One region of the Paenibacillus sp. FSL R7-0331 genome, then DNA from elsewhere that is predicted to be linked to it. Evidence: riboswitches for the same ligand, from Rfam matches in the RefSeq annotation. Region 1 holds a riboswitch; each other region holds the start of a gene.
The links. A riboswitch is a leader RNA that binds a small molecule or an ion and turns the genes downstream of it on or off. The one in region 1 is predicted to bind cyclic di-AMP.

Region 1 (7,967 bases):
GCCGCTCGTGCTCAGCCACTAGCAAACACTGCAGTAAGCGATTCCCGCAGGGAGAGCGCGCCCCGCTCGGCAGTAACGCCGGAGCGTCCTGTAAATCGCGTAGCCCTCATAGGTAAACCGCCTATGAGGGGAGTCCCTCGCATGGCAAGGCCCTGAGGGCGTGCCCGAAAGAGGGCCGGTCTTCCGCCGAACAATCCATTTATCCGCGCTGCTGCCAAATCAGACAAGCTTCCGGGTGTCCAGAGGGCCGGGGCCCTCCCAAACCCTCCCTGTCAGGGAGGGTTTGGGAGGGTAAGAAAAGAAATTTTATGTTGGCTTAATTATTATGGTTTAAGATATATAAGAAGTAAGAGATTTAAATTAAAGGCGGATAACGGGGGAAGCCCCCGTCATGAAAGCAAAAAAATACCTCCCGCATGTACGGGAGGCCAAGGAGATATAAAAAGGTTAGAATTAACAATTGGATTAGTTCTTATTATAACCGATTTGATTTAATTTGTCACAGGGGTAGGAATAGCAGAAATACATTCGTGACAAACAATTTTTCCTTTGAAGTAAGTAACGTTCTCGGCGTTTCCGCAGAAAATGCAGGCAGGCTCGTACTTTTTAAGCATGATCCGCTCACCGTCCACGTAAATTTCGAGCGCATCTTTTTCTCCAATGCCCAGCGTACGGCGCAATTCGATCGGAATAACAACCCGTCCAAGCTCGTCTACTTTTCTTACAATTCCTGTTGATTTCATCATTGCAATCTTGCTCCTCTCAAATTTCAAAAGCGTCATTATTCGACATTGTTCACCGTTTTATGATACTTATAATACCAACCATTCCCAAAACAGTCAACCTTTTTTGAGACTAATTTTAAGGAATTTTTGAAAGAAAACTTTTATAATCCCTGCAGTTATCCCGATTCCCCGGAAAAGCGCATTAAAATGGGGTGTCGATTTATGAATATCTGAAATGTCATTATTCGACAAACTATGACATAATTCATTATTATAGACTTAATTCCAATCAATTACTAATTAAATTATGGAAAAAGGAGTTGATCCCATGAAGCAGCTGCTGTCAGAGGAAAAGGTTTTTAAAGATCCGGTTCACAATTATGTCCATGTTCAGGAAACAATTATCTGGCGTCTGATTAATACCAAGGAATTTCAGCGCCTGCGGCGGATCCGCCAGCTCGGCACCTCCTATCTTACCTTTCATGGTGCAGAGCATAGCCGGTTCTCGCACTCCCTTGGAGTGTATGAAATTACACGACGGATTATTTCACAGTTTGAACGGAGCGGGTATAAGGACTGGATGCCGGAAGAAAGCCTGCTGACCCTGTGCGCAGCCCTGCTGCATGATCTGGGGCATGGCCCGTTTTCCCATTCTATAGAAGAAGCCTTTGAAATGAACCACGAGGACTGGACCTGCCGGATTATTCTGGAGGACACGGAGATCACAGCGATTCTAAAGGAGGTAGCCGAGGATTTCCCGCAGAAGGTGGCTTCGGTAATCTCCAAAACCTATGAACATGAAATTGTCGTTAATCTGGTTTCAGGGCCGCTTGATGCCGACCGGATGGATTATCTGCTGCGGGATGCCTATTACACCGGAGTTAACTACGGAACGATTGATATTGACCGGATTCTAAGAATGCTGCGTCCCTATGATGGCAGGGTTGTAGTTAAAGAATCAGGAATGCATGCCATAGAGGATTACCTGATGTCCCGTTACCAAATGTACTGGCAGGTCTATTTTCATCCGGTGACCCGCAGCTCGGAGATTATTTTGCGGCAGATCCTGCGCAGGGCCAAAGAGCTCTTTCAGAGCGGTTATACCTTCGGCTTCATGATTGAGCCGCTGGGTGACTTATTCAGAAGCGAGGTAACCGTACAGCAGTACCTGCTGCTGGATGAAGCGATGATGCAGACAGCCTTTATGCAGTGGACTCTGGAGCAGGATGAGCTGCTGAGTGACTTGTGCAGCCGTTTTATACATCGTAAACTGTATAAATATGTACAGACGGATAACCTGGATACTGAAACAATTGACGAAATCCGCCGCAGCTTCGCTGCAGCCGGACTAAATGCCGAATATGACCTGGAAATTGATTTTCCGACAGATCTTCCCTATGATGTATTCCGCCCGGGTGACGCTTTTGACAGCAAACAGATTCTGCTGCTTGACCGCTATGACAGGCTGAAGGAAATCTCAGAGGTCTCAGATATTGTCCGCTCTATCAGCGGAATTCACCGCGGCCGGTATCATCTTTATTTCCCGCAGGACAAGCTGCAGAAAGCACTTTCACAGCTGCCGTCCTCCATTGCTGAGATTTTTGCAAAATAATACAAAAAAAGTTGGTATTCATCATAGAAATTAGGACAGGAAGGAAGCTGCTTAATGCGCTTATTCGACACACACACCCATTTGGATGCTCCGCAATTCGACGAGGACCGCGAGGAAGTGATCTCCCGGGCCAGGGAGGCCGGAGTAACGAAGATGATTAACATTGGTTTTAACCGGGAAACCATCCCGACAACCATGAAGCTGGCCGAATCCTATGATTATATTTATGCAGCGGTCGGCTGGCACCCGGTTGATGCGGTCGATATGAGGGACGGGGATCTGGAATGGATCGCTTCCCTGTGCAGCCATCCCAAAGTGGTGGCTATCGGAGAAATCGGGCTGGATTATTACTGGGATACCTCTCCCAAAGAGATACAACATGAGGTACTCCGTAAGCAAATCGGGCTGGCCCGTGAACTGAATATGCCAATCTGTATCCATAACCGTGATGCTCATGAGGATGTCGTCCGGATTCTGCGGGAGGAGAAGGCAAATGAGGTTGGCGGTGTTATGCACTCCTTTTCGGGCAGCTGGGAAACGGCAAAAATGTGTCTTGATCTGGGCTTCCATCTGGGCTTCGGCGGACCGGTTACCTTCAAGAATGCCAGAGTACCAAAAGAGGTGCTGGCGAAGACGCCACTCGACCGTCTGCTGATTGAAACGGACTCGCCATATCTGACTCCCCACCCCTTCCGCGGCAAGCGCAATGAAAGCAGTTATGTAAAACTGGTGGCAGAAGCAGCGGCGGAAATAAAAGGGATTGATTTACAGGAATTAGCTGAAATTACGTATGCGAACGCACTGGAACGATTTGGGATTGTCTGAAATCGGAAGGAAAACAGGTGAAAAAAGAAGTATAAGCGATATATTAAATCTTTTTAATCTTAAAATGGCCGAATATTACAATATTTTAATCATTTTTTTGCGTAAACGTGGTTGAACCGTCCTTTACAACATGCATCAAAACAGGATATCATCTTTTCAGTGCAGTGAGCTGTTGTTACTGTGACAGTCACTGATTCATGGATCGTCTCGCTGAGTCTCCGTATGGAGAACGGGGGAACCAATAATGCACTGCCGCATGAGCGTACATAGAGTACAACCAGGAAATGCCGCAGACTTTATTTGATTTCTTCACGTGGTCTTTGGGGTGAATTTGAGGGCAACCGCCGTGAGCGGGTGACCTGAGATAGGGCGTCTCTCTTATGCCCGAACCCGACAGCTAACCCCGTAAGCGCAAGTAAGAGAGGAAACCTCGTGCATACACATTCCCGCGTATTTTAACACCCGGAGAAGCCACGAAAGAGTCCTCTATAGAACTCTTTTGGGCTTTTTTTGTTTTGAATAATGCGGATGTACCCAGCATACTGTTATATAACAGGTTCTGGGATTCTTTATGCCGGGCAGGCGATCCATGAGCAGGAAACGCTGAAGTTATGCGGGCGTATCCTGTTGCAATCTCAAACTTAGTTTCGTCAGATATGATTCAGTCAACTTTTGATATACTATTTGGACGACGGGGCTATGTAAGGAGGATGGAGAGAATGGGCGTATTCCAACCAGAGGTATCCCATGATTCGCAATCATCCAGCAGGTCTTTCGCATTACGGTTGAAGCAAGTGAACCCTCGCGTACTTTCGCTTGCAGGTGCGGTATCTATTGTTATCGCGCTGTTAATTCTGCTCTACGTACACGGTCAAGGCAATAAAGTTATTAACTTAGTGATAGACGGAGAAGTGCTTACGCTTGAAACGCGTGAAGCGCTGCTCAGCGATGTGCTGGCCAAGGAGCAGATTACGCTGACGCCGCATGACGTAGTATCCATAGGCCTTACCGATGAAATACAGGACGGCGACCGTGTTACCATTACCCGTGCCCAGAAGCTTACGCTTACTGCAGACGGCGCGACCAAGACGCTTTATACTACCGAGGACTCACTCGGAGATGCCATTACCAAGCTGGGCTACAGCCTGGACGGCGACGACAAGATTTTCCCTTCGCTTGATACCGCAGTTACACCTGACATGGAAGTCAAGATTGTCCGTATTACCAAGCAAACGGTACAGCAGACAGTAAGCTTGCCCTTCAAAGTCATCAAAACCGCAGATCCTTCCCTGTATAAGGGAGACGTAAGAGTTGCACAGGCAGGCAAGCCGGGAGCCATCATCCAGCATTACCAGAAGATTTATCAGGATGGTGAGCTGGTCTCGAAGACCCTGATCGGCAAGGAAGTGCAGACCGTTACCAAAGACAAGATTATTGCCGTTGGTACCAAGAAGCTTCCGACACCTGTTGTTGCTGCAGCAACCACTACCAAAACCAAAACAACTACCTCCAGTTCAGCTAAAAAAGTAGCGGCAACAACCAACGTCGTGCACAAGGCAGGCGTAGACTTTGAGTACAAAAGAATGATTAAAAATGTGTCGATGACCGCTTATTCTTCGGAAGAGCCCGGCATCGGAACAAAAACGGCTTCGGGAACGCGCGTAACTGAAGGCCGGACTATTGCAGTTGATCCAAGTGTAATACCTATCGGCTGGTGGGTGTATATTGAGGGATTGGGATTCCGCCGTGCAGAGGATACAGGCGGTGCCATTAAAGGCAATAAGATCGATGTTTACTACGATTCACTGAGCCACGCCCGCAATTTCGGACGTAAATCCCGGACAGTCTATGTGATTGGACCCGTGAAGCCCGAACTGAATTAAGGCGGCCGTCTTTTGCAAATTAACGGTTTATACGATATAGTGAGGGTAGCACTTTATGAACGGGCTAGCTCATCACTTATACATTCTTTAGCCAAAAAGAAGGGGAGCGAATCCTCTTCTTTTTGTGTTTCTGCTGTAAGGGAAGGAGCTTAACAATGATTAAAGAACTAATTGTAGTCGAGGGCAAAAGCGATACGGTTGCCGTCAAACGGGCGGTGGAGGCCGATACGATAGAAACGGGCGGCTCAGCGGTAGACCGCAGGGTCATTGCCAAAGTTGCACTGGCCATGGAGCGCAGAGGGGTAATTATCCTGACCGATCCCGACCATGCCGGCGAGCGCATACGCAAGATTGTTTCGTCCAAGGTGCCGGGCTGCAAGCATGCTTTTATACCGGAGAAGGATGCTACCCGCAAGGGGGATATTGGAGTTGAAAATGCCTCACCCGAGGCGATACGCCATGCGCTTGCCAATGTTCACACCTCCTTCGAGGGGGCTCCTGCACTAATCGGGCTGGACGAGCTTATGGCTGCAGGGATGCTGGTTCACCCCAGAGCCGCAGAGCGGAGAATGGCACTCGGCAATGCGCTGGGCATAGGCTACTGCAACGGCAAGCAGCTGTTTAAGCGGCTGGCCATGTTTGGAATTACCCCGGAGGAGTTTCAAGCGGCTCTCACGCAAATTGATCAGGGAGGCAACATTACATGAGCGGATTTGACCAAATCTCGTCCCCGACACGGACGAAGGAAATTATTCAGCGCTACGGATTTTCATTTAAAAAAAGCCTGGGACAGAATTTTTTGATTGACCAGAACATTCTGGACAAAATAGTCGGCGCAGCTGGACTTAGCCCATCGTCAGGCGCCCTCGAAATCGGGCCTGGTATCGGGGCGCTGACAGAACGGCTTGCCCTGGAGGCAGGTGCAGTTACGGCGGTAGAGATCGACCGCAGGCTGATTCCGATTCTCCGCGATGTGCTTGCGGCTTATCCCCATGTCAAAGTCCGCAACGATGACGTATTAAAGGTGAATCTGCAGGAGCTGTTCGCCGAGGATTTTGCTGCGGTCGATAAGGTAAGCGTGGTTGCCAATCTGCCTTATTATGTAACTACGCCGATCCTCATGAAGCTGCTGGAGGAAAAGCTGCCGCTCGATAATATTGTCGTGATGATTCAGAAGGAGGTAGCCGAGCGCATGGCTGCTTCTCCCGGAGGCAAAGAGTACGGCAGCCTGAGCATAGCGGTCCAATACTACAGTGAGCCGGAGCTGGTCTGTATCGTGCCCCGTACTGTGTTTATCCCGCAGCCTAATGTTGAATCTGCCGTTATCCGCCTGAAGGTGCGCGAGCGGCCTCCTGTGGAGGTGGCTGACGAGAAGCATTTCTTCGATGTGGTGCAGGCCGCCTTTACGCAGCGCCGTAAGACTATTGCCAACAACCTTAAGGCCCGCTTCTTCCCGGGAGAAGGGCGTGAGCGCCTGGAGGCGCTGCTGGCTGAAGCAGGGATTGAGCCGGTGCGCCGCGGCGAGACGCTGAGTATAGCCGAGTATGCGCGGCTGAGTGCGGTATTGCTGGCTGCCGGCGTTAAATAGCGGCTGTTTATGAACCAACCGAGGCCTTTGCCCATACGATGGGGGTAGAGGTGGTGTTGTAATGAATTTAGGAGATTTGGTTGTACGTAAATCATATGGCGGAGATGTGACCTTCCGGGTAGAAAATATAATGCAGAATGCAGCTGTAATCAAGGGGACTGAATTCCGCCTGCTTGCGGATTCCCCTCTGGATGATCTGTTACAGGTGCCGCCTACCCGGATCACAGAACGGGGACAGCAGGCTCAGATTAAGGCTACGGAGTCGCTGACAAAGCTTCGCAGGGACCGACAGGAGCAGAGCCAGCGCAGCGGCGAGAGCGCTGCCGGGGTTTGGGCGCAAGCCCCTAAGGAAGCAGCTTATTTCGAAGTGCCGGGCAAGGTGCTGCATCTGGACGGAGATCAGCTCTATCTTCGGAAAAGCCTGAGTCTCTACGAGCAGCTGCGGATACCGGCAGAAGGGCATCATGTGCATGAATCCAAGATGGCCGATACACTGTACCGCCTGCTTCCGCGTGTCCGTCCGGACATCGTTGTCATTACGGGCCATGACGGTGTACTTAAGCAGTCCAATACTTATGATCTTTACAGCTTGAGCAGCTACAAAAATTCACAGCATTTTGTGGCGGCAATTCAGGCAGCACGGGAGTATGAGCGTAATTTTGATGCTTTGACGATTGTAGCCGGAGCGTGCCAGTCCCATTTCGAAGCATTGCTCGGCACAGGAGCCAATTTTGCCAGCTCACCGGGAAGAATACTGATCCATGCGCTGGACCCGGTGTACATCGCAGCCAAGGCTGCGTTTACCTCTGTGCGTGAGACAGTGAACCTGGGGGATGTGCTGAATCATACCATCAGCGGAAGCAAAGGGATGGGCGGCATCGAAACGCGCGGAAGCTTCAGGATCGGCATGCCTCGGCTGCAGAACCTGTCTACGCTGAAGGTAACACCTTCGGTAATTTAGCTGTATTCAGCAGTATGGGGAATGACAGAAGCAAATGAGGGGAAGGATAAGCTTAATGCTGTCCTTCTTTTTTTATACTCTTAATGGCTATTCTCTCCTGCAGTAGCTAATTATTTTGTTGCATATAACAATAATAATTAACCGGTAATCTACTCTCTCAAAAAAATCCCGTTGACAACTATTTTTACATCCTCTATAATTAATTATTTGATTTGACAAAGTTTGTGAAAAGATGTATAATGGGACAAGGAAAGAGGTGGTCGTCAGGCAATGGCTAATAACGCGCTGTTGGAAATTAAACGCAGTCTCGAAGCTCATGTCGGTCATAAGATTACGTTGCGGGCTAACGGTGGCCGCCGTAAGACCGTTGAAC
Region 2 (7,967 bases), 770 kb from region 1:
GCGGTGTCTTCAGACCAAGCTTATGGGCTTGCATCGCCGGCAGCACCAGTCTGTCCTTGGATGCGAGCTTTCTTAGAGGAGAACGCCCCACCCGGGCAACGGAATCGCTAAGCCCCGGATTCATGAACCGCCGCATTATTTTCTCAATGTAATTCTGATGACCCTGGGGGTCCAACCCGTACAACTGCACCAGCACCTTACCTGTCTCCTCCAGCACCCCGCGGACAAGCGAGCGGATACCCGGCTCCTCCATGGCCTCCTGAATACTGGTATGTCCCTCCAGATAACCGAAGTAAGCCGCGCTGCAATGACCTGTATTGACAGTGAACAGCTTGCGTTTAAGGTAGGGGTCAAGAGAGTCCACATAATGTGCACCTTCGATTTCTATATGGTCCTCAAGCAGATCCTCACGGGGAATCACCCATTCGCTGAACGGTTCAACGAGGATTTCAAGCGGATCTTTATGCTGCTGGACAGGGACGATGCGGTCAATCATCACGTTGGGGAAGGCGATGGAGATATCGGCCATTTCTTGGAAAGATCGCTTCATATGCGCATACACGGAGTTTTTGAGCCGTCCGCTGCTGTTAATTCCGTTCTCACAGGCAATCACATGCAGCGGCTTAAGATTACTATTGCAGAGTCTTAATTCAATCCCCCGGGCAATTGTGCCCGAGATATCATCCAGCGCCGAAATTCCTACTGCAGTCGTTACAATTTCTGCTTCCGCGATCGCATGTGCCACTTCCTCCGTATGATCCAGATGTAGGGCGGTCACGTTATTGATCATATAGCTGTCACGGTTTTCATTGGCAAGCGTAAGCGGATACTGCCCCTGTTCCTGCAGCCTGGAGATCTTTTGTTTATTCCTTCCAACAAAACACACTCTGTACCCGGAGCGCGACAGCATTGGTCCAATGAAGCCCCGGCCAATATTGCCCGCCCCAAAATGAACGGCATTCAATATAAATCCCCCCTTGTTAGATGAACTTATAGTTGTTTATGAATTCACAGCTTCGAAGCAGCGACGGCTGATCATATGATCAAAATCCAGCAGACTCAGACTTTCCACAGTATGATACGGTGTGGGCGGAGTGTCGAATTCGAGGAAGCTGGTAATGTCATTCGGAATGACCACACAGTTCATCCCCGCCGCCGCAGCCGCCCTGAAGCCGTTCGGAGAATCTTCTATGGCGACTGCTTCCTCTGGCGAAAGGCCGAGACAGGACAGTGCCTGATTATATAGCTCGGGGTCCGGCTTCACGTTAGCAACATGATCCGAAGTCCGGATGCAGTCAAAATAATCACGGATGCCCAGCTGCTGCAGATACCGCTCCACCCATTCCATCGAAGAGCTTGAAGCGAGTCCCATGTGCAGCCCGGCTTCTTTGGCGGCGTCCAGATAATTCTGCACTCCGGGGCGGATTGCCTCCAGCTCCATGAGCTTGCTGTGCCGCTGCTGGACAGACGTTCTGAATTCCATTTTATCAATCGGAAGCTGAAGCTCGGTCATTAAATACTCGTACGGGTTGAAGCTGTTCAGGCTTGTTCCGATACAGGTAGAATACTGCTCAAGCGTCAGCTCTACCCCGTGCTCCTCATAAGCCTCGCTAAAGGCGGTGTACCAGGCAGTTTCGGTATCGATAATCGTTCCGTCAAAATCAAAGATAATCCCCTTGATCAAAATCAATCATCTCCCTCGGTCTTATGGTATTGGTTTGCCTGTCAAAACCTTAACAAACGATTTTTGCATCCGTCAAGCGCGATAGCTGACATGAAAAGCGTTGTTTCCGCTTACAAAAAGCGGTGGTAACCGCTTCATCTGCGGGAAAAAGAAGCGCCTGCAGAGAAGCTTTCCGCCTGCCCGTCCTGCCTGTTCAACCCCTTGACAACCGCGGGTTATCCCGTTCCCCCCCGGGAGATTACAAGGTTAAAAAGCCCCCGCTGTACAAGCAGACGGTAAACATGACATCAAAAAAAATTTTTCGCACCCCAAAAAATGCCCTGTATTCCGGCCTTGCGGCATGAAGCCAAGCCTAACGGTGCAAAATTAACTTTGGCAATACTTTTGACTTTAGGAAACTTAGTGGGTTATACTTTAACCACGCTTAATTTCCAGCATTTACTGTCTGGAAAGCGGGGGAACCAGTCAATTGGGGCGAATCATTGAGCTATGCAATGTAGGGTACCATCTTACCCGAGTCCGTCAGCTAACCTCGTCAGTAGTGGATGGGTCTGCTTTTTTATGTTTCCAATAACATGAGACCCTTGTGCTAAGGGTCTCTTTTTGTGCTTTTTAAGAGGCCCTGCTGGCTGCCAGTTTGGCTTTTTGACATCAAGGCTCCCTCTTGTCTCGTCATTATGAGAACAAAGGAGAGATTCATGTGCAAAAGGTACGATACATAACCGACATTAACAAAATGGAAATGCTGCCCGAAGCAGAAAGGTCACGATTGAAGGAGATCACAGACAAATTTGTGTTTCGGGCCAACGACTATTACTTGTCCCTGATCGATTGGGAAGACCCGAACGATCCTATCCGCAGGCTGGTCATCCCAGGGGAGGGAGAGCTTTTGGAGTATGGGGAGTGGGATGCCTCCGATGAGGGGGCTAACTATGTGGTTCCCGGCTGCCAGCACAAATACCGGACGACGGCGCTCCTGATCGTCTCCGAGGTCTGCGGAGCTTATTGCCGTTATTGCTTCCGGAAACGGCTGTTCCGCAACGATGTCAAGGAAGCCCCTTCCGATGTTACCGCCGGTATCGAGTATATCGCCGCCCATCCGGAAATTAACAATGTTCTGCTGACCGGAGGCGACAGCCTGATTCTTTCTACGTCCAGGCTGAGGTTCATTATTGAGAGCCTGCGGGCCATTCCCCATGTCAAAATCATCCGCCTCGGCTCCAAGCTGCCGGTATTTAATCCGATGCGCATCTATCAGGACCCCGAGCTGCTCGACCTGATCTGCACTCACTCCACTGTAGAGAAGCGGATCTACATCATGGCACATATTAATCATCCCCGGGAGCTTACCCCGGAGGCAAAGCGGGCCGTCCGGGCACTGCATGACGCAGGCGCAATCATCGTTAACCAGACACCGGTGCTGAAGGGGATCAATGATGATCCTGCTGTTCTGGGCGAGCTGCTCGACCGCCTCTCCTGGGCCGGAATTACGCCCTATTATTTCTTCATTAACCGGCCTATTGCCGGCAACCGTGAGTTCGTCCTGCCGCTTGAGCAGGTGTACCGGATCGTCGAGGAAGCCAAAGCCAGAACCTCAGGCCTCGGCAAAAGAGTCCGGCTCTCCATGAGCCACTCCTCCGGCAAAATCGAAATTCTGGCTATTGAGCAAGGTAAAGCCTATCTCAAATACCATCAGTCCCGGGATCAGGAGTATGGTAAATTCATGATTCTCGATTGTCCTGAGGACGCTGAATGGTTCGACGACCTGCCTGGAAACGAGCAGTACTGGAGCAGACCTCTGAAGAAAAATGCGGGTGTATTGCCGGCTAATGTATCGTTGCAGGAGACTGTTACTGCAAAGTAAGGTTGACTATTGAAACAACGGCAGCCCCGGAGAGCTGAATATCCCCCGGGGCTGTTCATTATATCCAGTATAAGCTCTACTCCAGCTCAGCCGGCTTAACAATCGTTGCGGTCTTATTATTCTTAGAGTATTTGGCTTCAATCTTGGTGGTGTATATATCCTTCGCTCCGTCAGCAGCCAGTACATAACTCAGGTCAACGGTCAGCTTCTCTGTCTGCCATGTCTTGGTGTTAACGAATACTTTCCAGGTTACACTCTTTGGCTGCAGGGTCTCCCCATCCCACAGATTCTCCTGGTCATATAAGGTAATGACCGCCTTAGCTGCAGCCGGATCAGTCAGTGTAAACTGCATAACAGTCTGTGCTCCGGCAATGCTTACCTTCATTGATTTTTTGTAGGCTTTGACGGAATCCAGCATAGCTGCAGGATCATACTGGCCTTTGGAGTAAAACGTATCCCACTCTTCCTTCTCCAGGTCAATCCAATACTGCGCGTCGGGATCGATCGGCTCTCCGTCACCGTCCGTTACAGCATCAGTATTGCTGAACTCTTCACTATCCTCATAGCTTCCTTCAGAATCTGCGATAAGCTCACTGCCGTCTACCAAATAGTAAGACTCCTTAGCATTAGCGTACAGCTCGTAAGAAGTCTCCAGCAGGCTGACTTTTACACTGCCCGCTGCAGCAAAGGCAGGCAGGCGGTTAATATCCAGATTGAGTGTGTTGGTATTGCTAATCTTCACGCCGCCGCTCTGTACATCCTGTTTCTTGATTACATCAATGTGGAAATTCTTCAATGTCTTCGCCGCTGCCGTTACGTTGCTGATCACCTGATCCGCAGTCGGCACCTTAGCGGCAGGGGCCTTAGCAGCAGGTGTTTTGGCCGCAGCAGCCGACACTGTATCAGAACCCGCCCCCCCTCCAGCCGCTCCCGACAGCAGCACAGCCCCCGCTACCAGACTTGTGCCGATTGTTTTTAGTACCCTTTTCATCCCGAATCTCCCTCTCGGATTGCAATTCCCGCCACAGCAAGCCTCTCCCAAGACTGCCCTTCCGGGTATCCGATCATAATATGTTTGCCATGGGCACTTGTCCCACCCATAATTTATCATGGTGATAATTTCCTGTAAACGGTCCCCTGACCTATACAGTGTACGCAAAAAACAGCCCCGCTCTGAATACCATCAGAACGGGGCCGGCTTCTTTTACAATATTATCTCTCTCCCAAACCCAAACTGGACAGGAAGAATTCATATTCCAGCGGCTGGTCTGCGGGAATTCTGTATTCCGGATGAACCGGTGCGCCCCAGCTGTCGTCACCGCCGACGCCCATTTGTCTGCCGGCAACAGTTACTACAGTGTAGTGAACCTGCGGAAGCTCAAACGGATGAGCGGCATGCTCCAGCTCGAATGCAGTGTATGGTGACAAGGTACACTCTACAGGCGCGCTTGCCGGAGCTGAAATCTGCAGCCCGACTCCCGCTTTATCGGTGATGTTCACACGGCGGACGCCGGTGCGGTTACCTGATTCCTGCGGTACAAGATAGCGGGACGGCAGGTCCTGCACCTTCCGGCTGAATACGCCGAGTCTGGCGCCGAACGCACGGTCAATGTAGTTCTCCTCAGGCCCCATCGCGTACCACTCGGACTGCTCATAGTCAGCGGACATCTTGAAGGACAAGGCTACGATCGGCACATCCGGAAGACCGGCAGCGCCGGAATAACGCGTACGTACTCTTACCGTTCCGTCGCCATACACAGTATAAGCTGTCTTGAACGCCAGCTCTTCATGAATGCTGAACCGGTAATCAAAGCTTACCGTTACCGCACCCTCTTGCTGCTCCAGGGTTACCTCTGCGCATTTGCGGGCCAGGCTTGCTGCATACCAGGCTCCGGCATGGTAACCGAGCTGGGTTCCCTTGTCGTTGTCGGTAGCTGCGCGCCAGAACAGCGGAGCCGGAGGAGCTTCTATCATCTCATGTCCGTGATAGTTCAGCGACACGAGCGATCCGACCTGCTTGGAGAAGATCACGGTGAAGCCTTCGCCAATTACGCCGATCTGCACATCCCCTTCTACCACTTTCAAGGCACCTGCCGGGAGTTCAGCGGGTTCGGCTTCCACATTGAAGATGTGCTCGCCAAAGGCAATTTCATAACCTGCTTCAGCCCACAGCTCTTCTTCCTTCAGCACCAGGGAAGCCTGGATGCTGTATTCACCCGGCGTTCCTTCTGTATGTGGAAGCTCAATCGGTACCAATACTTCGCTTTGCGGAGCTGCGCTGACATCTGTGGTCCATTTGCCAAGCAGTTCGCCCTCACAATACAGGCTGTATTCCAGTGCCAGATGATCCGTGCCTGCGAACAGGCTTTCATTAATCACACGGATACCACTCTGCTCCGGCGCAAGCTTATAGTTCTGATACAGGAATTTAACCTCCTGCATCTTCGGTGTCCATTTCCGGTCAGCAAAGACAATACCATTCCCGCAGAAGCTGTAATCCGTCGGACGGTCGCCGAAGTCACCGCCGTATGCGAAGAACTCGTTACCATAGCGGTCCTTCTTTAGAATCGACTGGTCAATGTAATCCCAGATGAAGCCGCCCTGATACATCGGGTACTTGTTCTCAAGCTCGGTATATTTGTGCATACCGCCGACAGAGTTGCCCATTGCATGCATGTATTCACAGCTGAGATACGGCTTGTCCGGATTAGCGTTCAAATATTCCTCAATATCGGCCGGCTTGGCATACATCCGGCTCTCCATATCGCTTGTATCATTATAATTGCGGTCATAGAACACGCCTTCATAGTGCACGAGACGACTGTTGTCCCGGCTGCGGAACCAGTTCGCCACATCCAGAATGACTTGCCCTGCATATGATTCGTTACCGCAGGACCAGATCAGAATGGACGGATGGTTCTTGTCCCGCTCCACCATATTGACCGCACGGTCCAGCACGATGTCATGCCATTTCGGATCATTGTGCGGAATATTCCAGGACGGCTCAACCGCGCCCATCTTTTGCCAGGAGCCGTGCGTTTCCAGGTTCATCTCGTCGATTACATAAACCCCGTATTCATCGCACAGCTCATACCATAACGTCTGGTTCGGATAATGCGAGGTACGTACAGCGTTGATGTTGCTTCTTTTCAATGTCTCAATATCCCACAGCATATCCTCGCGGGTAATGTTGCGGCCGGTGCGGCAGTTGAACTCATGGCGGTTGACGCCCTTGAAGACAATCCGCTTGCCGTTGATGCACATCAGCTTGTTCTTCATCTCGAACCGGCGGAAGCCGGCCTTCTGTACAATAGCTTCCACAACCGCTCCGTCTGCACCCGTCAAAGTAAGACAAACGGTATAGAGATATGGATTCTCTGCACTCCAGGTCAGAACATCGGCAACGTCTCCTGAGAGCGTAAGCTCCTGCCCGTTAAAGGTACCTTCAGTACTCAGGCGAATTTCCCCGTCCCGGTCCTTTAGCTCAAGCTTCGCGCTGACTGTATCCTGCGGTGTGTCCAGCAGGCGCATAGTTACGTTCAGGCTGCCTTGCGTATAAGTATCGTCCAGCTCAGCCCGTACTTCGAGATCACGGATGTGGACTTTTGGAACTGTATATAAGTAGACTTCACGGAAAATCCCTGAGAAGCGCCAGAAATCCTGATCCTCCAGCCAGCCGCCGGTGCTGCGTTGGTATACCTCAACAGCCAGCTTGTTTTTGCCTGCCCGCATAAACGGAGACAGGTCAAATTCCGATGGAGTGAAGCTGTCCTCGGCATAACCGACGAATTCACCGTTCAGCCAGACATAGAACGCTGATTCTACACCCTGGAAGGAAATAAACAGCGGCCCGTTCTCCATATTCTCCGGCAGGCGGAACTCCTTAACGTAGCTGCCGACCGGATTATGGTCCGGTGAGATGTGCGGCGGACGGAGATCAATCAGCCCATCCCAAGGATACATTGTATTTACATATTGCGGCCGGCCGTAGCCCTGCAGCTGAATATGTCCGGGAACCTGAATATTGTCCCAGCCTGTGCAATTGTATTCTTCCTTATAAAAAGCTTCCACACGGCTTGCCGGATTCGGCGCATAGCTGAATTTCCAGCTTCCGTTCAGGCTGAAGCGCATATCCATCGGCGCTCCGGCCTCCGCCTCAGCCATGTTTGTATAATATCGGTGATCCGAATGAGCTTCCACCCGGTTTACCTTAAAGGTTCCCGGATCTTCCAGCCAGCTCAAGCTTGGGGTAACTGCCAATTTCATTTCCTCCTCAGATAGAAAGTGAATTTTAAATGATTATTTCACTGATCCCACCATACCGGCAACGAACTGCTTCTGCATCAGGAAGAAGACGAGTGCTGTCGGAAGTGTAGAGATAACGACTGCGGCCATAATAACGCCGAAATCCGGGGAGTA
Region 3 (7,967 bases), 500 kb from region 1:
CTGCCAATCTCCTGCTGCCGCATAACTCCGGCATACTGGCTGATTTCGAGCTGGATCTGAGCCAGCTAAGCATCGGGCTGCTGGTCTACGGGCTGATCCTGTATATTCTCGGCTACTTCCTGTATGCCCTGATCTACGCGGCGGTCGGATCGATTGTCAGCCGTACAGAGGATCTTGGCCAGGCGGTAATGCCGATTATGATGATCGGCTTCGTGAACTTCTACGTTCCTTTATTCAGCATTTGGGCTCCTGATACTATGCTGGTCAAGGTAGCGAGCTACATTCCGTTCACCTCACCGCTCAGTATGCTGCTGCGTATCGGAGTCGGCCAGGTCGCTTTCTGGGAGATTATCGTCTCGCTGGTTATTCTGCTGGCAACCACATTTGTGTTCGGCTGGCTGGCGGCGAAGATCTATCGCACAGGCGTACTGATGTACGGCAAGCGCCCGAGTATTAAGGAAATCAGAAAAGCAATGAAGGCTTACAAAATCTAATGCAAACAATTATAAAAAATCTAAAATAAGAGGAGAAATTCACAATGAGTAAAAAAAATCAGAACTTCCTGTTTCTTGCAGTGTGCGTGTTGAACATGGTTATGTTTGGTCTTGTGATAGATACGAACGGTTCCCCGGTGCGTGATTTCATACAAGGATTAAGCGTGGGATTGAGTGCTGCAGCAGTATTTGCAATGCTGTGGGTAATGGCTAAGGAACGCAGAAGCAGAGCGTAAATGTATATCCGTACTTGAATAGTAAATTTTGTAACCCGAGTGTCTCAAGCATCCTGATTTTGCTTAATTATTATATGTGGACTATATGAAGCTGAAGGAGACTAAGTAAATGAGAAACTGGAAGCAAATGCTATTATCTCTTACCTTATCGGCAGGATTGCTTACTGCAACAGCAGTTCCGGCCATGGCTGCCCCGCAGCAGCCGGCAGTAAAAGTAAACAATCAGACCGTCGAATACAAGACGGGAGCTCCGGTCAACAATCAGGGCACCACGCTTGTTCCGCTCAGAGCTACGCTTGAAGCAATGGATGTGCAGCTGCAGAATGCGGCAGGTGACACAATCTATGCCATTGTAGACGGTAAAGCCATTACACTGAAGAGCAAGCTTACTGTAATCAACGGCGTGACCTACGCACCTATCCGGGTTCTTGGTGATGCAGCGGGTTACGAGGTAGGCTGGGATGCACAGACCCGTACGGTAGTTCTGAAGACCAAGGCAGCGGGTGACGGAAGCCAGAGTGCTGTAAGTACGCAAGGCGGACGCGGCTTCATGTGGGAAGTCGAGAGCAACGGCAATACCGTGTATCTGGTCGGCTCGATGCATATTGCAGATGACAGCTTCTATCCGCTGAGCAAGGAATTTGAAGAAGCCTTTGCCGGGTCCGATTATCTGGGCGTAGAAATTGATATCAGCAAGGCAGCTGATGAGGCATCACAAAAGCTGGTTCTGAACATGGGCATGTACCAGGACGGCACGACGCTGAAGGATCATATTTCCGGTGAGACGTATGCGAAGCTGGGTGAGGTGCTCAAGGAGGCAGGCCTTAAGACTAATGCGCTGGACCAGTTTAAGCCGTGGGTAGCGGAAACGACACTGAGCAGCCTAAAAGCAGCGACGGCCGGCTATGAGGCTTCTGCCGGAATTGACCTGTACTTCATACAGAAGGCGATTGAACGGAAAATTCCGGTTATGGAGCTGGAGTCTTATGAGTCCCAGCTGGGAATGTTCAATAACTTCTCCAAGAAGCTGCAGGAAGAGAACCTTCTTGCAGCGATTGAAAACTACGATGTAATTGATCAAAGCGTGGATATGATGGCCGAGATTTGGAAGACTGGCGATGATGAGCAGCTGCTGCTGCTGACGAACAGCTTTGCCGGAGACGCGGAATACTACAAGGCGATGCTGGTTGACCGTAATATCGGTATGGCTGACAAAATCGACGGCTATCTTAAGAACGGCAAGAATGAAGAGTATTTCATCGTAGTCGGCGCGGCACATTATCTGGGCGAGCATGGCATTATCAAGCTGCTCCAGGATAAGGGATATACTGTGGTGCGTAAATAATATAACAACAGAAAAAAAGTGCCCCTCCAGGATAGGAGAGGCACCTTTTTTCTGCCCGGCGGCGGCAGAATTTGCTAAGGGCTGGTGATCCGTCCGCCGATAGTGTACCCTTAGTACTAAGGAGTGGTAGGCTTGAACATGAATCTAAAAACCCCGGTATTAGTCGCGGGTTCCGTCCTGCTGATTGCGATTAGCAGTCTGCTTCAGCCGGATGGCAGCACCCTGCTAGGTGCGGTACAGACACTGCTGCTGGGTGTGGGAATCCTGGGCTGCCTGATGGCTGCCCTGCGGTTCGTGAAGAGCAGCAAGAACAGCAGCGGCAAAAAGAAAAAGAGATAAAAGATAACTACATATGAAATCCGCTTAATTTCCGTTACGGAAAGCGGGGGAACCAACAACCGGAGGACGCGGGTAAGCAGGCGGTGCCGGTTATGGGGTGAATCCTTGAGTCTGTGAGAAGCTTAAGCTTCTCACAGAGGGAAGGTAGGGCGACTCTCAACGCCCGAATCCGGCAGCTAACCTCGTAAGCGTATTGCAGAGAGGATCAGTATATTGTGACCGTTAACCGGACCGCAAAGGGCATCCTTTGCGGTTTTTTTGCTGTTCATTTAGAGATAAATAAATCCACATATAGAAGTAAGGCGGAAGGGGAGACGAAGATGGAGACAGCTATGGACACTCAGGAAGAGTATATACTCATTTGTGCGCCGACCAAGGCGGGAGAGCATTTTATTAAGCTGCTGATCATGAAGGGTGCACGGTTTGCGGGGCTTGCCAATAATCCGGCTGAGAAGCAGCGGCTGGCGGAGCTGGGGGTAGAGGTGATTTTTGAGGTGGATACCCGGCATCTGAATACCTGGCTCAGACCGCCGTTTCCGGTAGGCCGGATCTATCTGTTTGAGAGCAGTGTCGCTTTATGCTGCCGGTATGTGCAGATGTGCCGGACATGGACGTCAGGGCCGATTTCAGTGATTACGACCTCGATGAGGCCGAGGCTGGTCTATAAGGGGCTTGGAGCCGATAATGTCATCTACAGCCACAGCGGACATGTCAGCCATTTGGCTGCAGAGTGTGAATAAGGGGCATTGGATGTAGCGGGCCAACCGAGTGCAGATGCTGCTATATGTTTTAACCATAAAAAAAAGTATTCCCCGGGCTTCGGACCAGGGAATACTTTTTTTTGCTAATTATACTGAGTATAGAATGCTGTTATCTTGCAGCGGCAATCAGTTCCTCAAGCTCCGGCAGGTTAAAGCCTTTGACGGCCCGGTCACCGGATACCGTAACAGGGATACCCATAAAACCAAGCTTTTCAACTTCCTCCTGATAGACGGCGCTTGCCATAATATCGCGCACTTCAAAAGGAATGCCCTGATTGGTGAGCAGTTGTTTAACCTGATTGCAGTCACTGCAGCCTGCGGTAGAGTAGACAATTACAGGCTGGCTCATTTATCAACGGCCTCCTTGATGGCAGAACGGGTGATTTTCCAGTGGGAGGTGTTCCAGCTTACATCGCTGCCGTCCAGCAGAAAGATCTGCGGGGATTCATGCTTGATGCCGAACTCTTCGGCAATCTGATTGGAGACCGGACGGTCTTCAATGACATGGACAATGGCCGCCGGTGTATCCGAGCTTTGTACATAAGCCTGGAATTCCTCATGCGCCTTAGCGCTGATCGGGCAGGTAGTGCTGTGCTTGAACAGCAGCTTTTTGCCGGGCTGGCCGACATATTGGTGCAGTTCATCAGAAGTATGCAGCTGTTGAATAGACATCGTATATCACCCTCCTGTAAATATGAAATAGAACCTGTAATGATGATTGTAACATAGTTCAAAATTAAAGCAAAAGCCGTTTGTATTAACCTGGCGGAAGTGCTAAGGTGAAGGAGAAATACCTGGAAATGAAACAGTTTAATGGATGGAGAGGTGTCATTATTCATGTCTGAATTGAAAGCCCTTGCAATCGGCAGCTATACAGCGGTAAAATATCATCCGTTTGCCGGTGTGGATCAGGAGCTCCGGCAGATCCTGTCACCGGAATTTACAGTTGATGCATCTGAGGATTTCGGGCTGCTGAGCCCGCAGAGTCTTAAAGAGTATTCCCTGGTGGTCTCTTATACGGAGTTTTCCGATCATACCATCGCGCCTGCCCACAGCGGGGCACTGCTGGCTTATGTTGCCGGGGGCGGCGGCCTGCTGGTGGTTCATAACGGAATATCCATGCAGCGCAATCCGGAGCTCGGTGCAATGCTGGGCGGGCATTTCACCCATCATCCGGACTACACAGCTCTCGGAATCAATATACCGGCAGCCGTACGGGAGCATCCGATTGTGCAGGGAATCGACGATTTTGTGATTGAGGACGAGCCTTATTATTTCGATATGCACCCTTATTTTGAGACCACGGTGCTCGCAGAATATCTGCACGGCGGAGCGATGCGGCAGGCGGCCTGGTGCCATGAGTTCGGACTTGGCCGGGTGGTCTATCTGATGCCGGGACATCATCTGCCGTCCTTTTCGGTTGAGCCGTTCCGCAAGCTGGTTGCAAGAAGCGCGATGTGGGCCGGCAGGCTGATCTGATCGCAAGACCGGAGGAGGCGTTGCTGAAGCAGAACGCTTATGAGGGGCAGAACAAAAGGCGGGAAGCGGCATGACTGGCATGCGCTTCCCGCCTCCTTTATATTTATGGATCAGGACTACTGTTCAGCGGGGAGAGCACGGGGCTTCCCGGCTACCGGTACAACCTCGTTATGATATAGCGCTTCCAGAACCTCATTCTTAAGGCTGTCTGTGAAGGCGCTCCAGGTCTTTTTGCCGACACCGAGCTCGTCACGCCCTATGGACTGCAGAGTGTCCAGCCAGACCCGCTTATCGTTGATGATGCCGAGCTGCTCCTGAATATTCTTATAGTATTCCTCATGGGTATGAAATTTCTGATTAAGTGCAAAAGAAGCGGCATTCGCCGTATAGCGCAGCTCCTTGGCGGCAATTCTCAGGTTGTGCAGCGCTTCAAAAGCCTCCTCAGATTCCGACTCGGGTCCCTTAAACAGCGCTTTGCAGGTTTTTTTCTGCTGATCAAAGGCGACTTCCAGCTCGCGCATGACCACATTGGCATCCTTTTTTTGGGTCAAGGACTCAAGCGGTCCGGTAATAAAAGCCTCCCAGAGCAGGTCCAGCTCCTTCCCGGCAAGCTGCGGAAGCTCGGCTTCCAGCTTTTTGCGGTATTTTTTGCGCTGGTCCTGCTGATGCTTAATGACGGATTTGAGCAGTGCGGCTGTTTTGTCATCGCCGTCCTTTTTGGCTATTTTCCGCCGTTCCTTAAAGGATTCGATCAGCACATCGGCATCTCTGACCTTTCCGAGACGCTTTTGGGCTTTTTTGAACCGGGTGTAGAGCTCTCCGGCAGCAGAATGATCCGGGTCCAGTATGGACAGCAGTGTAAGCAGCTTACGGCTGTTCACCCTCGACTGATGAATATCCTCCTCGCCGAACCCCTTCAGTGCATCCTTGCTGTAATCACGGAAATTGACATAGAGCTTGATCATAGCCTGTTCCCATTGCCTTGTTTTGCTGATCTGCCTGTCCTTTGTCAGCTGTTCAGTGGTCATGCGGCATCACTCCTATACGTTGTGTACTGCTGTTGCATGAACGATCTTCCTTGATATAAGGATAACGGTTACCGGAGCTGATTTCAAATGATGTTGCCTGTCTTTTTTAGGCAAGGGGGAGGGGATGGGTTACAATAGAACAATATCTGTTATTACGGTAAAAAAGGACAGCAGACTGCTGCCGTGCATGCGGTTTGCTCCATATTATCCGGGGAAGAAGGGGAGCATCAGTGGTGGCTTATGAAGATTCAGGGTTGCTGGACAACCTGTTTGAGGGGCAGGAGCGTAGAACAGTAAGTGAGATTCCTGCAAAAATGGTGCTGTTCGAGCACCTGGCCGAAGACCTGACAGCTGCGGAGGTGCAGGATATGCTGCTTCCGTTCGCGTTCGAAGAAGCGCTGTGCCGTGACATCGGCGCCGGGCTGCTCCCGCCGTGCCTTCACATCTGGAGCCATCCCGGCGGGGTGGCGCTGGGACTGCGTGACAGCAGGCTGCCCCATGCGGCCGAGGGGATGGCCGGGCTTGAACGGGCCGGCTACCGCGCGGCTGTCCGCCATTCCGGCGGGGCGGCTGTGCCGCTCGACACAGGTGTAGTAAATGTGTCGCTCATTCTTCCGAAAGCCCCGGGCAAGCTGGACTTTCACGATGATTTCCGGCTGCTGGCTTCGCTCATTGCCGAAGCCGCAGCCGTGAGCCATCCGCAGGCGGCTGCACGGATCAGGGCAGGCGAAATCACCGGCTCGTACTGCCCCGGTGATTTCGACCTGGCAATCGGCGGCCGCAAGTTCTGCGGCATCGCCCAGCGCAGGCAGAGCGGCGCGTACTTCGTGCACGCGTTCGTGGTGGTCTCCGGCTCCGGGCGGGAGCGCGGAGAGCTGATCCGCGGATTCTACAGGGCTGCGTCCGGAGGGGACGAGTCACTGGACTATCCGCGGGTCCGCCCGGAGACGCTCGCCGCGCTCGGCGAGCTGGGCGGCCCGGCTGCGGCGGCGGTGTACGCCGCTGGCATCCGGCAGGCTGCAGTCCGCCGGGGTGTGCAGCTGACTCCTGCCGGCAGGCTGCGGCAGGAGTCGGGCTATGATCTCCAGTACAGCGATCCGCGCGTACTGGAGACAGCGGCGATGCTGCGGCAGCGCTATGCCCGCTGAGCAAGCGGGCGGCCGGCTCAGGCTGCTGCCAGCTTGGGCTACTACCAGCTGAGCTGCTGCTGGGTCTTTATGTTGCCGTGTCTGTATGCCGGTGTGCCGCCAGCTCAGCATGCAGCCGGGTCAGGCTGCTAACAGCTTGGGCTACTACCAACTCGTGCTACTAACAGCTCAGTATGCCGCCGCTTGCAGGCCAGACCGCTAAGCCGCCAGCACAAGCGATCGGCAGATTCTAACTCAGACATTAGGTGGAAATTCGCCGCTTAATTTTCCAATGAACCCTGCTGTAGGCGGGTTAATTGGAAAAAGGAAACCTAATTTTACTAAAATGACCTCCGGAGGGATGAATGGACCGAAATAGGTGGCGTTTTTACAACTAATGGTCATATTCATCAAGAAATACTTCATTTAGTTGGCGAAAATCCATCTAAATGACGGGCCGGGTCTGGAATTTCATATTCCCGGCACCATACATGCAGCATCCCCTGATATCACGCGCTACGTATACAGCTCCGGCCGGCGGTCGGTAAATATCGGAATCTGCTGCCGGACCTCACGGACCTTGCCGAGGTCGATTTCGCCGGTTAGGATCTCTTCCTCCTCTGCCGCCTCACATATTACGTCTCCCCAAGGGTCAATAATCATTGAATGCCCGGCAAAGCGGTTCGCCGGATCAGCTCCGGCACGGTTACAGGCAATTACATAACACTGGTTCTCGATGGCCCGGCTGATCAGCAGGGCGCGCCAGTGGGCAAGCCGCGGCTTGGGCCATTCGGCGCTGACGAACAGGATTTCAGCACCGCTGGCTGTATGGGCGCGGACCCATTCCGGGAAACGGATATCGTAGCAGATCAGCCCGGCGCATAGGGCATTGTCCAGGGTGAACAGCCCCTTTGCTTCCCCCGGCTGCAGATAGAGATGCTCATCCATCAGCCGGAACAGATGGAGCTTGCTGTATTCTCCGGCTTGTACACCGCTGCGGTCAAAAACGTACATGCTGTTGGTGACCCCGGCAGTCTGCCTGCTGGCTACAGAGCCGGCAACAATATGGATGCCGAGCTCCCGTGCCAGGCTGGACATCAGTGCTTTGGTCTCCTGCCCGCCGGGATCGGCGATGCTGTCCAGCCGGGTCAGATCATA
Region 4 (7,967 bases), 3.1 Mb from region 1:
TGCCTTTTTTTTGATCAATTATCAGATTATATAATATCTAATATTTAGCAGGTTCGTGACGTTTCTTGGAGGGTAAAGGTAGGGTAAATACATTATTTGTACCATTTTTAAAAGAAGGGGGAGGAGCGCATGCTGCAACATCCGGATCATTACCGTGACCTGCTGGTGCTCTTTTCTGTTATTATAGCGCTGCTGTCCTGCTTTTCAGCTTTGGATCTTGCTGAACGGCTGATTCGCGAGAATAGGGGACATAAATTTATTCTGCTGCTGTCCGGTTTGCTTGGCACAGGGATGTGGAGCATGCACTTTATCGGGATGCGGGCAATGCGGACGGATATGAGCGTCGCTTACGATTTTCCTTTGCTGCTATTGTCCCTGATCGTACCGGTAGCGGCCTCATATGCGTTATTTTTGCTGCTCAGCAGCCCGTACACCCGCAATCGGCTGTTTTTGGCGTTCGGTGGTGTTCTTTTTAGCGCCGGGATTCTGATTATGCATTATTGCGGCATTCTGTCGATGAAATTTTTTGGGAATTATGAGCAGAGCCTGCTCTCCATCCTGTACTCCTTTGGCTTCGCACTGATTGTTCCGGCGGTAGTCTGCTTGTATAATCCGCGCTGGATTGCAGGGCCGTACAATATGTTAACGTTAAAAAAAGTGCTGCTGGTGCTCGTACTTACTGCCTGCCTGAGCGGATCTCATTATGCTGCAATGGACGGAGCGGTATTCTCCGCTTCAGGGACCTTTAATTACAGCGGCACAGTCCCGCTTCTGCCTGATTCCCTGCTGGCAGTTGTACTGGCTGTTTCCTTTTTATTCATAGTCATGGCGGTACTGATACTGCTGTACAGGGACCGGCAGCGTATCCTTTTCTCGGCCAGCTTCAATGAACAGCGGTATACAGCCTTGTTTGACTCCAGCCCTGATATGGTGCTGTGCATAGATCCGGTACGCCGGAAGGTGATCAGCTCCAACCCCTCCCTGCAGCAGACAACCGGCTACCGTAAGGAGGAGCTTGGTGATTACAAAAGTATTTTCAGTACCCCAAAGGATGAAGCCATGCTGAAACAAGCGGTAGAGCGTGCAGTTTCGGGTCATTCCTCCAAGATTGAACTTGAAGTAATAATAAAAAACGGCGGAACCATGATCTGCAGCACGACTGTTTTCCCGCTTCTTCACGGCAACCAGAAGCTGGTATATCTGGTTGCTGAGGATATTACGCCCTTTATACAGTTTCAGCAGCAGCTGATTGAAGCCAAGGAAGCCGCAGAAGGCGCAGACCGGATGAAAAGCGAGTTCCTGACAACGATGAGCCACGAGATCCGCACACCGCTGAACGGTATAATCGGGATCAATCAGCTCCTTGCCGATGACATTGCCGAACCCGGTCAGCAGGAGCTGCTGAGGCTGCAGTATAACAGCAGTCAGGCGCTGCTGAGTGTCGTGAATGATGTGCTGGACTTCTCCAGGCTGGATTCGGACGGGTTGCAGCTGCGCAGCGAAGCTTTTCCGCTTCAGGCACTGCTTACGGAATGTTCCGAGCTGTTCGAGTCGGCTGCGAAGGAAAAGGGACTGCAGCTGAAGCTGCAGGTTACCGGGGATATTCCTGAATATGTAAAAGGGGACAGCCTGAGAATCCGCCAAATTCTGGTGAATCTGATCGGCAATGCCGTCAAATTTACGCCTGACGGCGGGGTGACAATTGAGGTTGGGTTCAGCTCAGTAGAGGGCACAAAAGGAGAATATACTTTTCGCATCAAGGATACCGGTATTGGCATCCCTGCGGATAAGCTGCCGCTGTTATTTCAACCCTTTACCCAGCTGGATGCCTCACATAACCGGCAGTATCCGGGCACCGGGCTTGGGCTTGCGATCTGCAGGAAGCTGGTGGAGCTGATGGACGGGAACATCAGAATTAACTCAGAACCCGGTACCGGGACTGAGGCTGTTTTCAGCCTGATGCTTGATTCAGGACAGATGGAGGGCGAAGAGTCCCGGGACTTTAGTGAGCCGGACTCCCTGGAGCTGAAAACGGAGGCTGTATAAGCTTAGGTTTGCCAAAGTGAGAAGTTTAATTATATAATTTTAAATTATATGATTCATATTCAACGGGTCCCGCGGGACAGAAAGGAACTCTCACTTGAGCAAAAACAAACGCAAAAGCGCTGCACTTCCCCAGAAGAGCAAAAATGAGAAGCTCGTAGCGCAGATGGAGAACCAAAAGAAGAAAACACTGATAGTGATTGTTTCGACGATCGTGGTGGTGGCTGTTATTTTTGCAGGATTATTTATGCTGGCCGGCAGAGACAGCTCAACAGCAGGCACACCAGCTGCACCGGTTGAATTCAATTACAGTGAAATGTCGAGACTGGGCAGTGAAGATGCACCGGTCAAAATCGTGGAATTCGGCGATTACAAATGCCCGGCTTGCGCCCAGTTTGCAGGTGTAATCAAGCCGCAGATTGTTCAGGAATATGTAAATCAGGATAAGGCAGCCCTGTACTTTGTAAATCTGGCCTTCCTTGGTCCTGACTCAACAACGGCAGCCCTTGCAGCCTTGTCGGTTTATAATCAGAACAGCGATGCATTCTGGACATACTATGATGCTCTCTATGCGAATCAAGGCGACGAGAATAAGGAATGGGCTACGCCTGACTTCCTGGTCGAGCTGGCGCAGAAAGAGAAGCTGCCAATTGATTTCGAGTTGCTCCGCAAAGACATTGAAGACAAAACGTATAACAGCCAGATCCAGAGTGAAGTGCAGCTGGCTACAGCATCCGGCGTATCATCTACACCAACGCTGTTTGTCAACGGGGTAATGGTCAATGAGCCGTTTAATATGGAGGCTATTGATGCCCAGATTCAGGCCGCTTCCGAAGCGGCGGTTGCCCAGTGATGAGGTTCACTGCCTTTTGCCGGCGTCATTGTCTGTATCTGGCCTGGTTCGTATCCATTATTGCGGTTGCAGGGAGCTTATATCTGAGCGAAGTATTGAAATATGAGCCGTGCAAGCTATGCTGGTTCCAGCGTATCTTCATGTATCCGCAGCTGTTTCTGCTGGGAATTGCCACGTACCGCGGGGATAAAAAGATTATTCCTTACGTCTTGCCGTTAAGCATCATCGGCGGAAGCATCTCCATCTATCACTATGCAGAGCAGAAGATTCCTGCACTGAGCAAGGTGCTTCCTTGTACAGTAGGCGTTCCCTGCAATGTTGATTATGTGAATCTATTAGGCTTTATTACCATCCCATTGATGGCCTTGACCGCCTTCACGCTGATTACAATTTTACTGTGGACAGGACGCAAAGATACGGCAGGGGAATAGACCGCTGACAGCAGGCTTCAGCACATAATAAACCATGATTTTTTTGTCACAAATAACATCCGAAATACGTTAAAACCAAGATACAAAGGGATAATGCAAGAGAATGAAAGAGCCATTCATCCCCGATCTTGGAATTGCGTGTTTTGGATGTTTTTTCATGTCTTTTCATTTGTTTCACAGCTTTACTGGGAATGCTTTGTAGACTATCATTAAGCCTTGTGAGAAGTTGAATATGCGCTGAATTTTCCGCAGGGAAATCGGGGGAACCAAACTCGGCTGAAAGGCCGACGGGGTGAATCGGAAGCAGGCCGTAAAGGCTGTAACCGTAGGGCTTTCCACAGTCCGAATCCGCCAGCTAACCTCGTAAGCAAAGGTGGGATAATGACCATGCCAGAAGCATGCGGATCATTTCCGTATGCTTATTTTTGTGCCTGCATTTATGAAAATCCCCCTATGAAAACGATGAAAACAGCGCACGGTATAACCGGTTCAACTAACAAAGAGAGGAACTGTTACAACAATGGTAAGCAAGGTAAAACGACTATTGATCGGACGTCCGATGAAGTCGAACGAACACGATCATGAAAAGTTATCCAAGGTAAAGGCACTGGCTGTCCTGTCTTCTGATGCGCTCTCGTCTGTAGCCTACGGAACGGAACAAATTCTATTGGTGCTGGTGGCTGCGGGCTTCACTGCCATCTGGTACTCCCTGCCAATCGCGCTTGCCGTATTGGGCCTGCTGGCCATACTCATTCTATCCTACCGGCAGACGATTTTTGCCTATCCGCAGGGCGGAGGAGCCTATATCGTAGCCAAAAGCAATCTCGGTGTACCCACTGGCCTGTTAGCCGGCGGATCGCTGCTGGTCGATTATATTCTTACCGTTGCCGTTAGCGCCTCGGCGGGCACGGACGCGATCACATCGGCTTTTCCAGGCTTGCATGATCATACTGTACTTATTGCTGTTTCTGTTATTCTATTGTTAACGATCGTCAATCTGCGCGGGGTTACGGAATCGGCCTCTTTTATCGCAATCCCGGTATATTTATTCGTCGTTTCGATCTTCTTTCTGATCGGTGCAGGGGTGTTCAAATACTTGACTGTAGGCGCTCATGCCAGTGTTCCTGAAATCGGCTCGGCGGTGTCCAATGTCAGTCTGTTCTTATTATTAAAAGCATTCAGCTCCGGCTGTTCGGCACTGACCGGGGTAGAAGCAGTCTCCAACGCGATCCCGAACTTCAAGGCTCCGGCTGAAAAAAATGCCGCCAAAACGCTGATGATGATGGGGCTTATCCTCGGTCTGATGTTCACAGGTATTACCCTGCTGGCTTACTGGTATGGGGTTACCCCGGATGAAAAAGCAACAGTAGTGTCACAAATTGCGGAGTCAACCTTTGGCCGCGGCGGTTTGTACTTCTTCATTCAAGGGGTTACGGCTGTCATCCTCTTCCTGGCTGCAAATACGGCTTACTCGGCGTTCCCGCTGCTGGCCTTCATGTTTGCCAAAGACAAGTATCTGCCGCATGCATTTATGGTCCGCGGAGACCGGCTGGGCTTCTCTAACGGAATTATTTTTCTCGGCGTCCTGTCGGCGGTGCTGGTAGCTGCTTTTCACGGAAATACAGAAGGTCTGATTCCGCTGTATGCAGTCGGCGTATTTATCCCGTTCACACTGTCCCAGCTCGGGATGATGGTGCACTGGTTCAAAACAAGACCCAAGGGCTGGCAGAACAAGTTTGCAGTGAACACGGTCGGCATGCTCACTACACTCACAATTACTATGATCTTCATTATTACGAAGTTCTCCAGCGTGTGGATGGCCTTCATCTTCCTGCCGGTCGTCATGTTCGTGTTCCACCGGATTCACCGCCATTACATGAACACAGCAGACCAGCTGCGCATTTGCCCGGCAACCGATAAGCCGTGTATTAAAGGAAGTACCGTTGTCGTGCCTGTAGCCGGTGTAACCCGCGCCGTGCTTCATTCAATCAGCTATGCCAAGTCCTTGACGGATAATGTGGTGGCTGTATATGTAGGGTTTGATGAAGAGGAGATTCACCGGATGGAGCAGAAGTGGGAGGAATGGAATCCGGGTGTGCGCCTGATCGTTCTGCGTTCCCGGTACCGCAGCATCATCCGCCCGCTGGTCAAGTTTATTGAAACCGTAGAGTGGAAGACCGCTTCAACGGACCATATTACGGTGCTGATTCCGCAGTTTATTACGAAGCATTGGTGGCAGGCGGTTCTCCATAATCAGACCAGTCTGTTCATCCGCTCTTACCTCATGAATCAGAAGGATATTGTAGTTGCAACAGTACCGTACCATCTGCATAAATAGTCGGGGAATAGGAAAAGGGCTGCTCCCGTTGATGACGGAGGCGGCCTTTTTGTGTGAACTCTTGTACAACTTTCATATATTTGCGATAATGGTAATTGAGAAACAATATCAGTCGGTTGATAAACGATTTCAATTGGATAATCCAATTTCAAAGCATCACTATACATAAGTATTTAAGGAGTGGAGAACATGTCAGAACGATTGAATACAGAACAGCTTAGTATCGGGTACGCGGAAGCAACAATAGTGAAGGGGCTTAACCTGTCACTTCCAACCGGGAAAATCACCGCACTGGTTGGAGCTAACGGCTCCGGCAAATCTACAATTCTTAAAACAATGGCCCGGATCATGAAGCCCAAGAGCGGAAGCGTTATGCTTGACGGCAAATCTATTCATACCTTGTCTACCAAAGAAGTAGCCCGCCAGCTGGCGATCCTGCCGCAGAACCCGACGGCACCGGACGGGTTGACGGTGTCCGAGCTGGTCAGCTATGGCCGTTATCCGCATCAGAAGGGCTTCGGCACAATGACGCCGGAAGACCGTGAAATCATCGCTAATGCCATTACAGTGACCGGTATGGAGGAATTCCATGACCGCCCGATCGACCGCCTCTCCGGCGGACAGCGCCAGCGTGCCTGGATCGCTATGGCTCTGGCCCAGCAGACGGAGATTCTGTTTCTGGATGAGCCGACTACGTTCCTCGATATGGCCCACCAGCTGGAAGTGCTGCAGCTGCTGCAGAAGCTGAACCAGGAGGAAGGCCGGACCATTATTATGGTAGTCCATGACCTGAACCATGCCTCCCGCTACGCGCAGCATATGGTGGCGATCAAGGCAGGCACAGTCATCAGTGAAGGGGCTCCCGCTGAGGTTATGACTCCGGATGTGCTTCGTAAGGTATTCGGGATTGAATGTGACATTGTTGCTGATCCGCGGACCGGTGTGCCGCTGTGCCTGCCGTATGAGCTGGCGGCGTACAAGGCAGCCGGATTATAAATAGTTTAAGGGAAGCATCAGGAGGAGGAAATGAGATGACAGAAGAACAGGAGCAGGAACAGATAAAGGATTTCGGCAGCAAATTTGACCTTCATCCCGGTATCCCCGAAGGCACTAAGCATTCATTTAATGCCGGAGATATGGCTGATGAAGCCGGAATGAGAGCCTTTATCGAATGCTACAGGCCGCTGATAAAAGGGCTGGATGATAAGGTGGCAGCAACCTACTTTGCCGGAGCATTCGGAAATATTGCTCTTGCAGTCCAGTATGCGCTCACCGTAGCATCCGCTGTCCCTGTCGTCAGTCTGCAGAGGTTGTCTGTACATCTCATTCCTGCCGATGGATATTGGCGTGCGGCCTTTTCTCTGGGTGAATGGTCATTTGAGCCTGCTCCGGCGGAAGCCGGGCAGCGGAGAGAATGGCGCAATGAGCAGCTGATACGGTTCTACCGGGATACGGCTGCTCCGATGCTGTCCATGCTGTCCCGGGTCACCGGACTATCCGGTGGAGAAATCTGGGGACAGCTGCCTACCAAATTTAACTATTACCTGGAGGTCTTTACCTCGGGGGGGCTTCCTGAGCGCTTGTTGAATACGCTGCAGGACGATTACAGGTACCTGTGCGAAGAAATACCGGCAGAAATATTCGGTTTGAAGAAAAATCCGTTCCGCGTCCAGGTGCGCAAGCTTGAATCGCTGGCTGATCCGGATAAGACCGTGAATATGCGCAACCGCTGCTGCCTCTATTACCGGACCGAAGGAGGAAGCTACTGCTATACCTGCCCGCGGCTGAAAGAAGAGGAACGGGCGGTACGCCGGACGGAGTTCAGGAAACCGGCATCAGCAGGACAGGCATAGAAATAATATTTCATAAAATGTCCGCATAAACTCTATAAGCACAGCAGCAGCAACAGGCTCCCGTCATTGACAAGGGAGCCTGTTCGTTGTTACAGTTGTGGATGCCATCAATCAGGCTGATCACCGGATCATGTATTGATTATAAAGGAGCATGAAAGATGAACATAAGCCAAACCGAAAAGGATTTGCAGCAGCTTCTTCCGGACGGAACGGTAAGAAGCCGGGAAATGCTGAAGCCCTATGTATTTACACAAATCGGCGGCATTGCCGACATTCTGGCAACGCCTGCGAGCTATGAAGAAATTCAACGTGTGGTTACCTATGCCAAGGAGCAGGATATTCCTCTAACCGTGCTGGGTAACGGATCAAACGTTATTATCCGCGACGGCGGTATCCGCGGAATTGTGCTGTATACTTCTATTTTGGATAAGATGACTATAGAGAACGGT

Region 2: linked by a shared signal. The riboswitch ahead of R70331_RS26935 (KamA family radical SAM protein) and the one ahead of R70331_RS00140 (resuscitation-promoting factor) in region 1 are both predicted to bind cyclic di-AMP.
Region 3: linked by a shared signal. The riboswitch ahead of R70331_RS02325 (hypothetical protein) and the one ahead of R70331_RS00140 (resuscitation-promoting factor) in region 1 are both predicted to bind cyclic di-AMP.
Region 4: linked by a shared signal. The riboswitch ahead of R70331_RS16090 (APC family permease) and the one ahead of R70331_RS00140 (resuscitation-promoting factor) in region 1 are both predicted to bind cyclic di-AMP.

What each region holds. Positions count from the first base shown of each region.
Region 1 covers NZ_CP009284.1:26,476-34,442, forward strand. Annotated here, with positions in the region: gene R70331_RS00125 (AbrB/MazE/SpoVT family DNA-binding domain-containing protein) at 492-746, opposite strand; gene R70331_RS00130 (HD domain-containing protein) at 1,054-2,337, shown strand; gene R70331_RS00135 (TatD family hydrolase) at 2,392-3,162, shown strand; cyclic di-AMP (ydaO/yuaA leader) riboswitch at 3,361-3,589, shown strand; gene R70331_RS00140 (resuscitation-promoting factor) at 3,882-5,045, shown strand; gene rnmV (ribonuclease M5) at 5,201-5,752, shown strand; gene rsmA (16S rRNA (adenine(1518)-N(6)/adenine(1519)-N(6))-dimethyltransferase RsmA) at 5,749-6,633, shown strand; gene yabG (sporulation peptidase YabG) at 6,695-7,594, shown strand; gene veg (biofilm formation stimulator Veg) at 7,865-7,967, shown strand, end outside.
Region 2 covers NZ_CP009284.1:6,184,927-6,192,893, forward strand. Annotated here, with positions in the region: gene R70331_RS26925 (mannitol-1-phosphate 5-dehydrogenase) at 1-964, opposite strand, end outside; gene R70331_RS26930 (HAD family hydrolase) at 1,001-1,684, opposite strand; cyclic di-AMP (ydaO/yuaA leader) riboswitch at 2,096-2,240, shown strand; gene R70331_RS26935 (KamA family radical SAM protein) at 2,385-3,548, shown strand; gene R70331_RS26940 (DUF6612 family protein) at 3,625-4,539, opposite strand; gene R70331_RS26945 (beta-galactosidase, LacZ type) at 4,761-7,814, opposite strand; gene R70331_RS26950 (carbohydrate ABC transporter permease) at 7,848-7,967, opposite strand, start outside.
Region 3 covers NZ_CP009284.1:530,244-538,210, forward strand. Annotated here, with positions in the region: gene R70331_RS02305 (ABC transporter permease) at 1-494, shown strand, start outside; gene R70331_RS02310 (hypothetical protein) at 539-730, shown strand; gene R70331_RS02315 (TraB/GumN family protein) at 840-2,075, shown strand; gene R70331_RS02320 (hypothetical protein) at 2,214-2,414, shown strand; cyclic di-AMP (ydaO/yuaA leader) riboswitch at 2,426-2,622, shown strand; gene R70331_RS02325 (hypothetical protein) at 2,735-3,154, shown strand; gene R70331_RS02330 (glutaredoxin family protein) at 3,285-3,524, opposite strand; gene ytxJ (bacillithiol system redox-active protein YtxJ) at 3,521-3,847, opposite strand; gene R70331_RS02340 (ThuA domain-containing protein) at 4,013-4,654, shown strand; gene R70331_RS02345 (CHAD domain-containing protein) at 4,771-5,682, opposite strand; gene R70331_RS02350 (lipoate--protein ligase family protein) at 5,916-6,830, shown strand; gene R70331_RS02355 (carbon-nitrogen family hydrolase) at 7,326-7,967, opposite strand, start outside.
Region 4 covers NZ_CP009284.1:3,825,913-3,833,879, reverse strand. Annotated here, with positions in the region: gene R70331_RS16105 (ATP-binding protein) at 130-2,046, shown strand; gene R70331_RS16100 (DsbA family protein) at 2,141-2,896, shown strand; gene R70331_RS16095 (disulfide oxidoreductase) at 2,896-3,327, shown strand; cyclic di-AMP (ydaO/yuaA leader) riboswitch at 3,553-3,712, shown strand; gene R70331_RS16090 (APC family permease) at 3,848-5,665, shown strand; gene R70331_RS16085 (ABC transporter ATP-binding protein) at 5,855-6,661, shown strand; gene R70331_RS16080 ((2Fe-2S)-binding protein) at 6,697-7,518, shown strand; gene murB (UDP-N-acetylmuramate dehydrogenase) at 7,677-7,967, shown strand, end outside.